2 regions of the Thioclava sp. NS-SX20 genome follow, and region 1 is predicted to be linked to the other one. Evidence: riboswitches for the same ligand, from Rfam matches in the RefSeq annotation. Region 1 holds a riboswitch; the other holds the start of a gene.
What was found. A riboswitch is a leader RNA that binds a small molecule or an ion and turns the genes downstream of it on or off. The one in region 1 is predicted to bind cobalamin.

Region 1 (5,612 bases):
GTTTCCCCGACATCGATCACCATGACCATTCCCATCGCGTAGTGCGGCGTGCATTTGATGCCATAGCGCCCCGCCACATCAAAGCGCACGGTCTCTTCTTTCGAGAGCGGCCCCAGAAACGGGGTTGCGCCTTCGGGGAGCATTTCCTTGATCGAAGCCGCGTTATGGCCCTTTTGTGTGGGCACGAAATGCACGCTGTCGCCAAGGGCGATTGTCAGATGATCCGGCTCATAGACCATTGCCCCTCCCGCGCCGCGGTTCAGCATCTTGACCTCATGGGTCTCGGCCATCACGGCATCGGGCAATAGCAGCGCCGCCACCGCGATACATCCAATAATTGCACAATATTTCAATATACTATCCTCATAATGCCTGTATAAAATGCAGCAAGGGCCTGCCGTCCGGATCGCGGATATGCTGCGCCTCGACCCCGAAGCAGCCGCGCAGATGGTCCAGCGTCAGGACCTCGGACGGGGGGCCGATCGCGCGCAGTCGACCGTGCTCCAGCAAGGCGACCCTATCGCAGCCGAACGCCTGATTGAGATCATGCAGCGCGATCACCCGCGTCACCGGCAATGCCCGCACCAAGCCCATAAGAGCCAGTTGATGGCGGATATCCAGATGGTTTGTCGGCTCGTCCAGAAGCAGTAACTCGGGGGTCTGCGCCAATGCCCGCGCGATATGCACCCGCTGCCTCTCGCCCCCCGACAGGCTATGCCAGAGACGGTCCTCCATGCCCTGCATATCCAGCGCCGCCAAGGCCTTGGCCACATGCGCGTCGTCCTGCGCGGTCCAGCCCCGCAAGGGCGACAGAAAGGGGATGCGTCCCAATTCGACCGCTTCGCGCACCCGCAGACGGTCAGTGGTTTCGGCCTGCTGTTCGACAAAGGCGATCCTCTGCGCCCGCGCCCGTGCCGAGATCCTGTGCAATGGCACTCCGCCAAAACGGATCTCGCCCGAGGCGGGTTTGCCCAAGCCCGCCATAAGCCGCATCAGGGTGGATTTCCCCGACCCGTTCGGGCCGATCAGACCCAGACATTCCCCCGGCTCCAGTTGCAGGGTGATCGCGTGCAGCAGCGGCGTGCGATGCGCCTTGGCGCAAACATTCTCGAGATGCAGGACCATCAGCGCGCGCCCCGCATCAGGATTAGGGCAAAGGCCGGTGCCCCGACCAGCGCTGTCACCACACCGATGGGCAGCACCTGCCCCGGAACGATGATGCGGGCCAGAATATCCGCCGCCACCAGAAACACCGCCCCCGCCAGCGCCGAGGCCGGCACAAGGCGCTGGTGGCGGGTGCCGACCAGAAAGCGCATCGCATGCGGAACCACCAGACCGACAAAGCCGATCGCCCCTACTTTGGCCACCAGAACCCCCACCATCACCGCTGTGACCGTGATCAGCAAGCCGCGTGTCCTGCGGATATCCACCCCCAACGAGGCCGCGCTCTCGGCACCGAAGGTAAAGGCATCCAGTGCACGCCGGTACCAAAGGCACAGCCCGACGCCCAGACAGGTCACAAAGACCGCCGGGGCCACGTCCTCCCAGCGCACGCCCGACAGATTGCCCATCAGCCAGAACATGATGCCGCGCGCCTGTTCGGCATTGGCAGAGCGGGCAATGATGAAGGCGGTGAGCGCGTTGAACATCTGGCTCCCCGCGATCCCCGCCAGAATGATGGCCGCCGCCCCCTGATTGCCGCGCCCGCCGCCCGGAATGGCATGGGCCAGCGCCACCACCGCCCCGAAGGCGGCCAGCGCCCCGACCAATGCCCCCGCAGACATCGACACGGCGCCCGCGCCGATACCCGCCACGCTGACAAGCACCGCACCGGTCGAAGCCCCTGCCGAAAGCCCCATCAGATAGGGATCGGCCAGAGGGTTCCGCAAAAGCGCCTGCAAGACCACCCCCGTCAAGGCCAGCCCCGCCCCGCAACTGGCGGCGACAATGGCGCGGGGCAGACGGTAGCTCCAGATGATACCGGCATCGATGCGGTCCAGCGGATAGCCCGCCTGCCACAGATGATTGGCCAGAACCTTATAGACGGTGGCCAGCGGTAGGCGGGTCTCGCCAATGGCCGCCCCTGTCAGCACAGTGCCCGCAAGGACCAGCGCGATGCCCCCCCAGACCATCCAAGGCGCGGCGGAGGCGCTCATTCGAAGGTCATATCCGAAAGCGCTTGCGACAGGCTGTCGAGCCCGTAGATGCTGCGCATGGTCGCGCTCATCGCATGGGCATCCATGACCACGATATGCCCCTCCCGCACGGCTTTCATCTGGCTTGCCACAGGGTCGGTCTTCAGAAAGTCCATCTTGGCCGCGACATCATCGGCGGGGAAGCGGCGCCGGTCCATTTTGGCGATCACGATCACATCCGGATCCGCTTTGGCAATGGTCTCCCAGCCGACGGTAGGCCATTCCTCGTCCGACTCGATCACATTACGGATGCCAAGTTTACCCATCATATAGCCCGGCGCACCAAGACGACCGGCCACATAGGGGTCCAGCTCCAGATCCGCCGAGGAGAACCAGAAAACGGCCGACAGACCTTCAGGCAGGTCCAGCGCCTGCGCGCGCGCCACGGCTTGGGCCTCTGTCGCCTGCAACGCCGATACCAATGTCCGGCCTGCGGGCTGCACGTTGAAAATCTCGGCAAGCTGGGTGATCCCTTTATAGACCTGCTCGGGGGCAAAGGCCCCGACCCGCGTGCCGTCGCCACCGGTCGAATTGTCCTTGGTGTCGCAATCGGCGGGCATGATATAGGTGTTGACCCCGACATCGTCGAACATCTCGCGCGTGCCGACAATACCGCTCGGCCCGACATGCCATTCATATTGCACCGCAACAAGATCCGGCTTCTGCGCCAGAACACTCTCGAAACTGGGATCGTTATCGGCCAGACGCGGGATCGTCGCATTGACATCGGCAAATTGCGGCAGCACCGGATTGAACCACACCGAGGTGCCCTTGACCTTTCCTGCCAGCCCCAGCGAATAGAGGATCTCGGTCGCCGACTGTCCGATCGTCACCGCGCGTTCCGGTGCCGCCTCGATCGTGAGGCGTTTGCCGCAATTTTCCAGCACCAGCGGATACTGCGTAGCCCCCGTCTGTGCTGGCGTTTGCGCCCAAAGCGGCGTGCTGCCCAAAAGCAGTGCCAGACCGGCCGGTAAAATCAATCTCATATGCCCAATTCCTTCAGAAGGACCGGAAAGCACCATATGGGATGACGGATCCGCCGCCCCGCAGGGCGAAGGGAGACAACCCACCGACACACCCCGTCCGGTTTGAAAATCCGATGTCGGCAGGTCTCCTGACTGGCGCCTCATCGCCAGACCGCCCTTCCCAAAGCAGTCAATGCCTGCCTCAGTGGATTCCGGTCCGGCTCTTCGCCTACAGTTGCGGGGGCAGTTCCGGTTCCCGTGGTCCCACGGGGCGGATTCCCTATTATATCCTCTCGGATACCGACGCGATGTGTTTGTCATCCCCGCGCCCCGAGGTCAAGCGGCCAAAGCCCCCAACTGCGCAATGCCGCTCTCTGCACGCCAAATGCCGAAAGGAGCCGCCCGCAAGGGGCGCTTGCGCGCAATCCGCCCCGAACCGCCAGCTGTTGCACCAAGGCCAGCCCGACCCTCCCAGTCCCTGCGCGACAGTTTTGCCCATTTAATTCCCCGCGCTTGCAGCCTAAAATGGCAGCAAGACTGCCTAAAGCCTAAAGGGAGCATTCCGCGCATGGCCTCGCCGCTTTTTACCGGACCGGAGAATGGCAGGCCGCCGTCTCCCGCCGCCCATCGTTCGCTGATCTACCGTATGGCGCGGCGGCTCGAGGGATATTCCATCGGCATGGTGCCGGAATTCATTGGTGTCGCCGAAGGGTTGCGCGCCTCGCTGGCCTTTGCGGTGATGGTGCTGACCGCCGCCGCCAGCGGCGAGCCGAAGCTGCTTTGGGCGGCATTCGCAGCGTTCTGGGTCTGCCTCTGCGATCCGGGCGGGCGCGACCGGACCCGCATCCGCGCAATGGGCGCCTTCGTGACCGCCGGAACCCTTGCCGCCTTTCTCGGTGCGGCCAGCGCGGGGCTTGGCCCGCTTTATGCCAGCCTGACGCTGATCCCGCTGATCTTCCTGCCGGCATTGGGCGGCATCTTCGGACCAAGCGGGGCCCAATCGGGCACGCTCATCTGTGTGGTGGGCGGGGTCGCCGTCGGGTTTCCCAATGATCCGGTCGCCTCGCTCCATCTGGCGGGGGCGTTCCTCGTGGGCGGGATCTGGGCGCTGGTGTTCAGTTTCTGGATCTGGAAACTGCGTTCGCAGGGGCCGGCACGGCGCGCGATCGCTTCGGTCTTCACCCGTCTGGCCGAGATGAACAGCGCCATGGCCGCACGTCTGGGCCGCGAAGAGATCCTCGGGGCGGCAGAACCCGAATACCGTCGCGCGCTGCGGGCCGCCATCGAACGCGCGCGCGGCACGATCCTTGGTCTGGGCAATGGCCATACCCAGTTCATGGCAGAACTGGGCAGCGCCGACCGGATCTTTGCGTCCATGATTGCCCTTGACCATATGCTCAGCGATCCGTTGAGCCCCGAGGAAGAAGCCCCCCTTCGCGAACAGTTGGCCCGTATCGGCGCCCTGCTCAGCGAGGCGCAGATGCAATCCATGACCCGCCATCCCCATCCCGAGCGGCTGGTCTGGGAAGCCGAAGATCTTGCCCGCGCTGCCGACCGCGCCGGTGCGCGCAGTCAGGCCGTGGTGCGCAATCTGGCCGAAGCCTTCCTGCGTTTTGCCGAACATCTGCGCGGCGAGAGCCTGTCGGGCAGCGCGCCGCAGCAGGACGGCACGCCGCGCCCAAGCTGGCGGCAGATCCCCGATGCGACCTTGCGCCATGCCCTGCGTCTGACGGTGGCAGTGGTGGTGACCTATCTGGTCTGTGTGGCGCTGGAGATGAAGTATTTCTACTGGGCCACGATGGCCACCATTGTGGTGCTACAGCCCGCGCTCTCGACCACATGGCCGCGCATGCTGGAACGGGTGCTCGGCTCGATTACGGGGGGGCTTTTTGCCGCTGGCCTGTTGGCCCTGTCGCCGGGGCAACTGCCCCTTCTGGCCGTCATTATCCCGACATCCGCAATCACCATCGCGTTCAAACGGGTCAATTATACAATCTTCACCATCGGGGTCAGCGCGCTCTTCGTGCTGGTGACCGAGCTGGTCATGCCCAATCACGGCATTGCCCTCTCGCGGGCGCTGGACAATATTCTGGGGTCGGTCATCGCCTTTGTCGTTGGGGCGACCCTCTGGCCCGGACGCGCCGAGCCGCATTTCCGCGATATTCTGGCGCAGGCCGTGCAGGCGAATATGGATTATGCCGCCGCCGCCGTGGGCAGCACGAGCCTGCCCGAGCCGGTCGATGCGCTGCGTCGTCAGGCCGGACTGGAAAGCACCAATGCCGAGACCATCCGCCAGCGCAAGCTGATGGAAGGGCGGCGCGGTGCCGACCAGTTGAACGCGGCGGGCGATGTTCTGGGGGCATTGCGGGTGCTGGCGGGGGCGGTGACCACCCATGCGCTGATCTCGCCCGAAGCCGATCCCGAGAAAGAGCATCTGCTCCGGCAGACCGCG
Region 2 (5,612 bases), on a different replicon from region 1:
ATGGCTGATCTGGTGACCGCCCATCTGGATCTGGCGCAGATCCGTGAACTGGCCGCACCGACGCAATGTCCCGCAGGGGCCGGACGCCCCGTTCCCCCGCCCGGACAACGCATCGCGCTTGCGCAGGATCAGGCATTTTCCTTTCTCTATCCGCATCTTGTAACAGGATGGCGCGCCGCAGGGGCCGAGATCATGCCCTTCTCGCCGCTGGCGGATGAGGCCCCCGACCCAAGCGCCGATTGCGTCTGGCTGCCCGGTGGCTATCCCGAATTGCATGCAGGGCGTCTGGCTGCGAACGGGCGTTTTCTGGCGGGTCTGACGGCTTTGGCCGGAACCCGCCCCGTGCATGGCGAATGCGGCGGCTATATGGTGTTGGGGCAAGGGCTTGTCGATAAGGACGGGCACCGCCACCAGATGGCAGGATTGCTGGGGCTCGAGACATCCTATGCGGCGCGCAAGATGCATCTGGGCTACCGGCTGGCCACCTTGGCCGCGCCCATCCCCGGTCTGGCGGCAGGCCAGAAGCTGCGCGGGCACGAGTTCCATTTCTCGACCATCCTCGCGCAACCCGATCTGCCTTTGGCCGAGGTGGTGGATGCGGCGGGTGCATCGGTGGTGGAAACCGGCTCGCGCAGGGGCTATGTCAGCGGGACATTCTTTCACCTGATTTCGGAGGTCGCATGAGCGGTTTCGTCAGTTTCGTCTCGTCGGGTCCGGGGGATCCGGAGCTTTTGACCCTGCGCGCCGCCGACCGTATCCGGCAGGCCGACGCCATCCTGTTCGATGATCTCTCTGCCGGACCGATCCTTGATCTTGCACGCCCCGATTGTGACCTGATCGGCGTTGGCAAGCGGGCAGGGCGCCCCTCGCCGAAACAGGACCATGTCAGCCGCCTTCTGGTCGACCATGCCCGCAGCGGCGGCAAGGTGGTGCGGCTGAAATCCGGCGATTGCGGTATTTTCGGGCGGCTGGAAGAAGAACTGGCCGCCTGCCGTGCGGCGGGGATCGCCTTCGAGATCGTTCCCGGGGTGACGGCGGCCTCTTCGGCGGCAGCGGCGGCGCAAATCCCGCTGACACGGCGGTTGACGGCGCGGCGGCTGCAATTTGTCACCGGCCATGATGTCACGGGGGCTCTGCCCGACGAGATGAATATGGCCGCGCTGGCCGATCCGCAGGCCGTTACGGCGGTCTATATGGCACGCCGGACCTTTGTTGCGCTGTCCGAGCGGCTGGCCGAGGCGGGGCTGGATCTGGACACTCCGGCGCTGATGGCCGAATCGATTTCCCATCCCGACGAGGTGATCTGGCGCGGCACGATGCGCGCGCTGGCGGCCAAGATAACGGCGGAACTATCCGCCGGAGCCGTGTCGCAAAAACCGGCATTGATCTTTTACGGGGCGCTTGCCCCCGCCTGAGACGCGAATCCGAGACAGCTATAGAGAAAAAATTTCCGCTCGGGGCTTAGGTCTTATTGACCTGAGCCCTTTGCTTATTCAAAACCGGAGAGACGGTTTCCGGCAGCCAAGAGGTGTTGCCGGATGAAAAGGGAATCCGGTGCGGTGTAGCCATCAGGCGCCAAATCCGGAACTGCCCCCGCAACTGTAAGCGGCGAGTCCGCGCCTGACAGCCACTCCGGTCCGAAATCGGGGGAAGGCGGCGCGATGGCGATGAACCGCAAGTCAGGAGACCTGCCGTGCGTCGGGGCGCAAGCCCTGTCTGTTCCATCAATCACGCCGTCGGGGTCGACGGCAGGGAGATACCGCTATGCATATCGAACCGGGCGTCGTTACGGGCGCCAAACTGTTTCTGAGCTATGCCACCGCCGCAGGCGCGGCCACCTATGTCACCCGCGAGGCGATCAAAACCCTCCATCTTGGCGATCTGCCGGTCACGCTGGCACGCGCCGTTGCGGCCACCGCTGCCGTTTTCGTGTTTTTCGAAGTCTTTCCGCATCACGCGGTCGGCGTGTCCGAAGTCCACCTGATTCTGGGCTCGACGCTGTTTTTGACTTTGGGCCTTGTGCCGGCGGCCATCGGTCTGGCAATGGGGCTGCTGCTGCAGGGGCTGTTCTTTGCCCCCTTCGATCTGCCGCAATATTTCATGAACGTCACCACGCTGCTGGTCCCGCTTTTTGCGCTTTCGGCACTGGCCAAACGTCTCATCGCGCCTCACACGGCCTATGCCGATATCACCTATCGTCAGGCACTGGCACTTTCGACCGCCTATCAGGGGGGCGTTGTCGCCTGGGTCGCGTTCTGGGTCCTTTATGGCGAGGGCGTCTCGGCGGCGTCTTTGGCAAATGTGGCGACCTTCGGCATTGCCTATATGTCGGTGATCCTGCTGGAGCCGCTGATCGATCTGGCCGTTCTGGCCGGTGCCAAGGCGATCGGGCGCAACCGTTTCGTGCTTTCGCGGGTCTATACCGCCTGAGGCCGCGCGACGGTTTCGCAGAAGAAACGGGGCGAAGAACTGGTGAGCCCCGTTCCAACCTGTTAAAGACAAGGCGCGTTCCGCAAGGGGCGCGCTTTTCATCTTTCGGGGGAGTAGGATGTTCCATCTGTCGCTGATCGGGATCGGGGCCGGTAATCCTGACCATCTGACCTTGCAGGCCATTGACGCGATCAGGGCCTGCGATGTGATCCTGATCCCGCTCAAGGGCCCCGGGAAAGACGATCTGGCCGAAGCGCGCCGCGCGATCTGTGCCAGGGTCACCGGCACGCAGGGGCCACAGCTGCGCGAATTCCGGTTGCCGGTGCGCGACCCCGCCCAACCCGATTACCGTCGCAGGGTCGATGACTGGCATGACGACATTGCCCGTATCTGGGAGCGCGAATTGCACGCGGCCTTGCCAAAAGGCGGGCGCGCGGGGTTTCTGGTCTGGGGCGATCCGTCGCTTTACGACAGCACCCTGCGCATTGCCGAAAGGGTGGCGCGCGCTACCCCGCTCGAGCTGAGCGTTGTGCCCGGGATCACCGCGATACAGGCGATGACTGCGGGCCACGCGATCCCGCTGAACGAAATCGGTGCGGCCGTGGCCATCACCACCGGGCGCAAGCTGCGCCAGGAGGGCTGGCCCGAAGGCATCGGGACAGTTGTCGTAATGCTGGATCAGGGCGGAGCCTTCGAGGCTCTCGACCCGGAAGGTCTCGAGATCTGGTGGTCCGCCTATGCCGGTATGAAAGAAGAAATCCGCCTGAGCGGCCCGCTCTCGCGCATGGCACCGCAGATCATGAAGGCCCGCGCCGAGGCCCGCAGAACCCACGGCTGGATCATGGATATCTATCTGATGCGCAAAACACGGCACAGCGCCTGAGGCAGGAAGGCGGGAAACTATCGCCCCCGGGCGATTGGCGCGTGGTCCCTGCCTGGCATGGGCCACGCTCGAACCGCGCTCGACACCGCATATCTGAGGGACGCATATCGGAAGGATCAGGAAAAGGTCGATACCGCAGGCCGACTGGCCCAACGGTACGAACCCTGAGAACCTGCACTCGTAAAACACGCTACTGTGCTTGGCCGCGTCATCGAAAGGGCATCCACTTCTGGAACGAGAGGAGCCGATCCCGAAGCCAAGCAACCGGATTTTCGAACAGTATCCGGATTAAAAGGAAACTCGTTACGCTTTCAGCCTACTTTCGTAAGCTAGGCCGTTTTATAAATTGATCTGCCTAACGCACAATCCGCATTTGCGCGCAGGCGATATGCGGAGATATCATAAGACAATTACACATATTTGTGCTAAGGGGATAAATAGACCCAATATACTGATCAAAACATATTGGATTTCTTTTTCTAACCATAACAGGGCCGATCCCCCGCCTTCTGCTAGTGCAGGTCCCGCCATCCTTTGCGCTCTGACCGCCGAGGGCGAACATCCGCTTTGAGCCCGTCCGGCTTCCGAGTTCCTCGACGGCGGTTTGTGCGCTTCCCCGAATTGCCCCAATCCCCCTTAAGAAGCCCCCCCGTGAAATTCACCCTCGCAAAGACCGTACGCTACTGGTGGCCTGTCGGTGCAAGGTGATGTCTGTCGGTGACAGTTTCACGAGCGGGTGTACGACGGATGGCAGCGGGGTGTCCGCTCTCGTCGAAAGCACATCGTCTCCTATCTCATGTCGAAGTGCCTGACGGACGTTATCGCAACTGCTGATGCGATTGTCGGCAGTAACGGGTATGATGACGGTGCTGCTTACGAAACCTACTGACCTGACGTGAGTGTGCAGGGTAGGCATTCGGCAGCTTCGCCTTGGTGCCTATGTGGACGCGTTCCACCACGACTGATCCTGTCGTTATGATATTCTGCGAAGTCTATGACACTGTTGACACTCTCGAAGTCATCACGGCCTGTGAAGCTGCGGGCGTGATCAGTGTCGTAGGCCAAGAGTTCATGTCGACGGTCGGCGTATTGCAGCGGATTGCCATCAGCTTCTCGCGGACCTCGGATCCTCTTTTCTTCGCACGAGTTTCGGGCGCCATCCAGATTATGAGAGTCCAGTTTTACGATAGTGAGACACCACGCATTGCTATTGCCAATAGCGGACAAAAGGGACGCATGCGTGGGCACAGAGGTCGAATTAATGAAAAAGAGAGTGAAGAAAATTTTCTAACACTCTGTTTTATAATTCATTCTTGGAAGAATGGCTCCGGCGGTAGGGATCGAACCTACGACCAATTGATTAACAGTCAACTGCTCTACCGCTGAGCTACGCCGGAACACGGTATTTCATCTTGACCCAGATGACGGGATGTTGGCTCCGGCGGTAGGGATCGAACCTACGACCAATTGATTAACAGTCAACTGCTCTACCGCTGAGCTACGCCGGAACATGTGGCGCTGTATAGCGACGGGTTTTCGGGCATGCAAGAGGCTAAATGACGTTTTTTTGGCAGAAATTCATCTTCGTTGAAAAATCGCCTGATCGGTGATGGGACCTGCCACCGAAAGCTCATCTTTTTCCATCATGTCAATGAGATGGGCCAGACAATTCCGGGTTGCGGCTTGCAGGATGCGGGGAGGCAGATCGCCATAGATCTGCCGCGCGAGCGTTGTGGCGCAGACGGGGGCTGCGTGTGTGGCCTCGGCAATCTGGGCATGGCGGGCAAGGCGATGGGCGCGCAACTGGCCGATCCGTTTGCGCGGGGCAAGGATTGGCGCGCCATGTCCGGCCAGAAGCTGGTGCGGGGCAAGTGAATCGAGCCGGTCGAGCGCGGCGAAATAGGAGGCCAGATCGCCATCGGGGGGAGAGATCACCGTCGAGGTCCAGCCCATGACGACATCACCGCTAAACACCGTCGTGCCGAATTCGAAACTCAGATGGTTGCTGAAATGACCCGGTGTGTGATGGGCGGTAATTCTTGCCCCGCCCACAGTGATCTGCGCCCCGTCTGCCAGATTGTGGTCGGGCAGGAAGTCATGATCGATACCTTCGCCCCCTCCAAGCTGGCCTTCCTCGGCCAATCGCTGCATCAAAGCGCTTCGACCCGCTTGGGGCGCCCCGAATCCATAGGTGGCCGCGCCCGTTTTCGCGGCAAGCGCCCTGGCACCGGCGCTATGATCAAGATGGGCATGTGTCACCAGAATATGGGTGATCCGCTCATCCGGACCCAGCGCTGCC

Region 2: it holds a riboswitch for cobalamin, as region 1 does, so the genes downstream of both, AC2ISB_RS06000 (energy-coupling factor ABC transporter permease) here and AC2ISB_RS16910 (ABC transporter substrate-binding protein) in region 1, are expected to answer to the same signal.

What each region holds. Positions count from the first base shown of each region.
Region 1 is NZ_JBXXRY010000003.1:278,560-284,171, forward strand. It holds gene AC2ISB_RS16895 (pseudoazurin) at 1-353, opposite strand, end outside; gene AC2ISB_RS16900 (ABC transporter ATP-binding protein) at 364-1,125, opposite strand; gene AC2ISB_RS16905 (FecCD family ABC transporter permease) at 1,125-2,132, opposite strand; gene AC2ISB_RS16910 (ABC transporter substrate-binding protein) at 2,153-3,181, opposite strand; cobalamin riboswitch at 3,283-3,480, opposite strand; gene AC2ISB_RS16915 (FUSC family protein) at 3,729-5,612, shown strand, end outside.
Region 2 is NZ_CM170816.1:1,203,567-1,209,178, reverse strand. It holds gene AC2ISB_RS06010 (cobyrinic acid a,c-diamide synthase CobB) at 1-684, shown strand, start outside; gene cobA (uroporphyrinogen-III C-methyltransferase) at 681-1,415, shown strand; cobalamin riboswitch at 1,492-1,710, shown strand; gene AC2ISB_RS06000 (energy-coupling factor ABC transporter permease) at 1,765-2,430, shown strand; gene cobF (precorrin-6A synthase (deacetylating)) at 2,549-3,313, shown strand; tRNA gene AC2ISB_RS05990 (tRNA-Asn) at 4,636-4,710, opposite strand; tRNA gene AC2ISB_RS05985 (tRNA-Asn) at 4,747-4,821, opposite strand; gene AC2ISB_RS05980 (MBL fold metallo-hydrolase) at 4,892-5,612, opposite strand, start outside.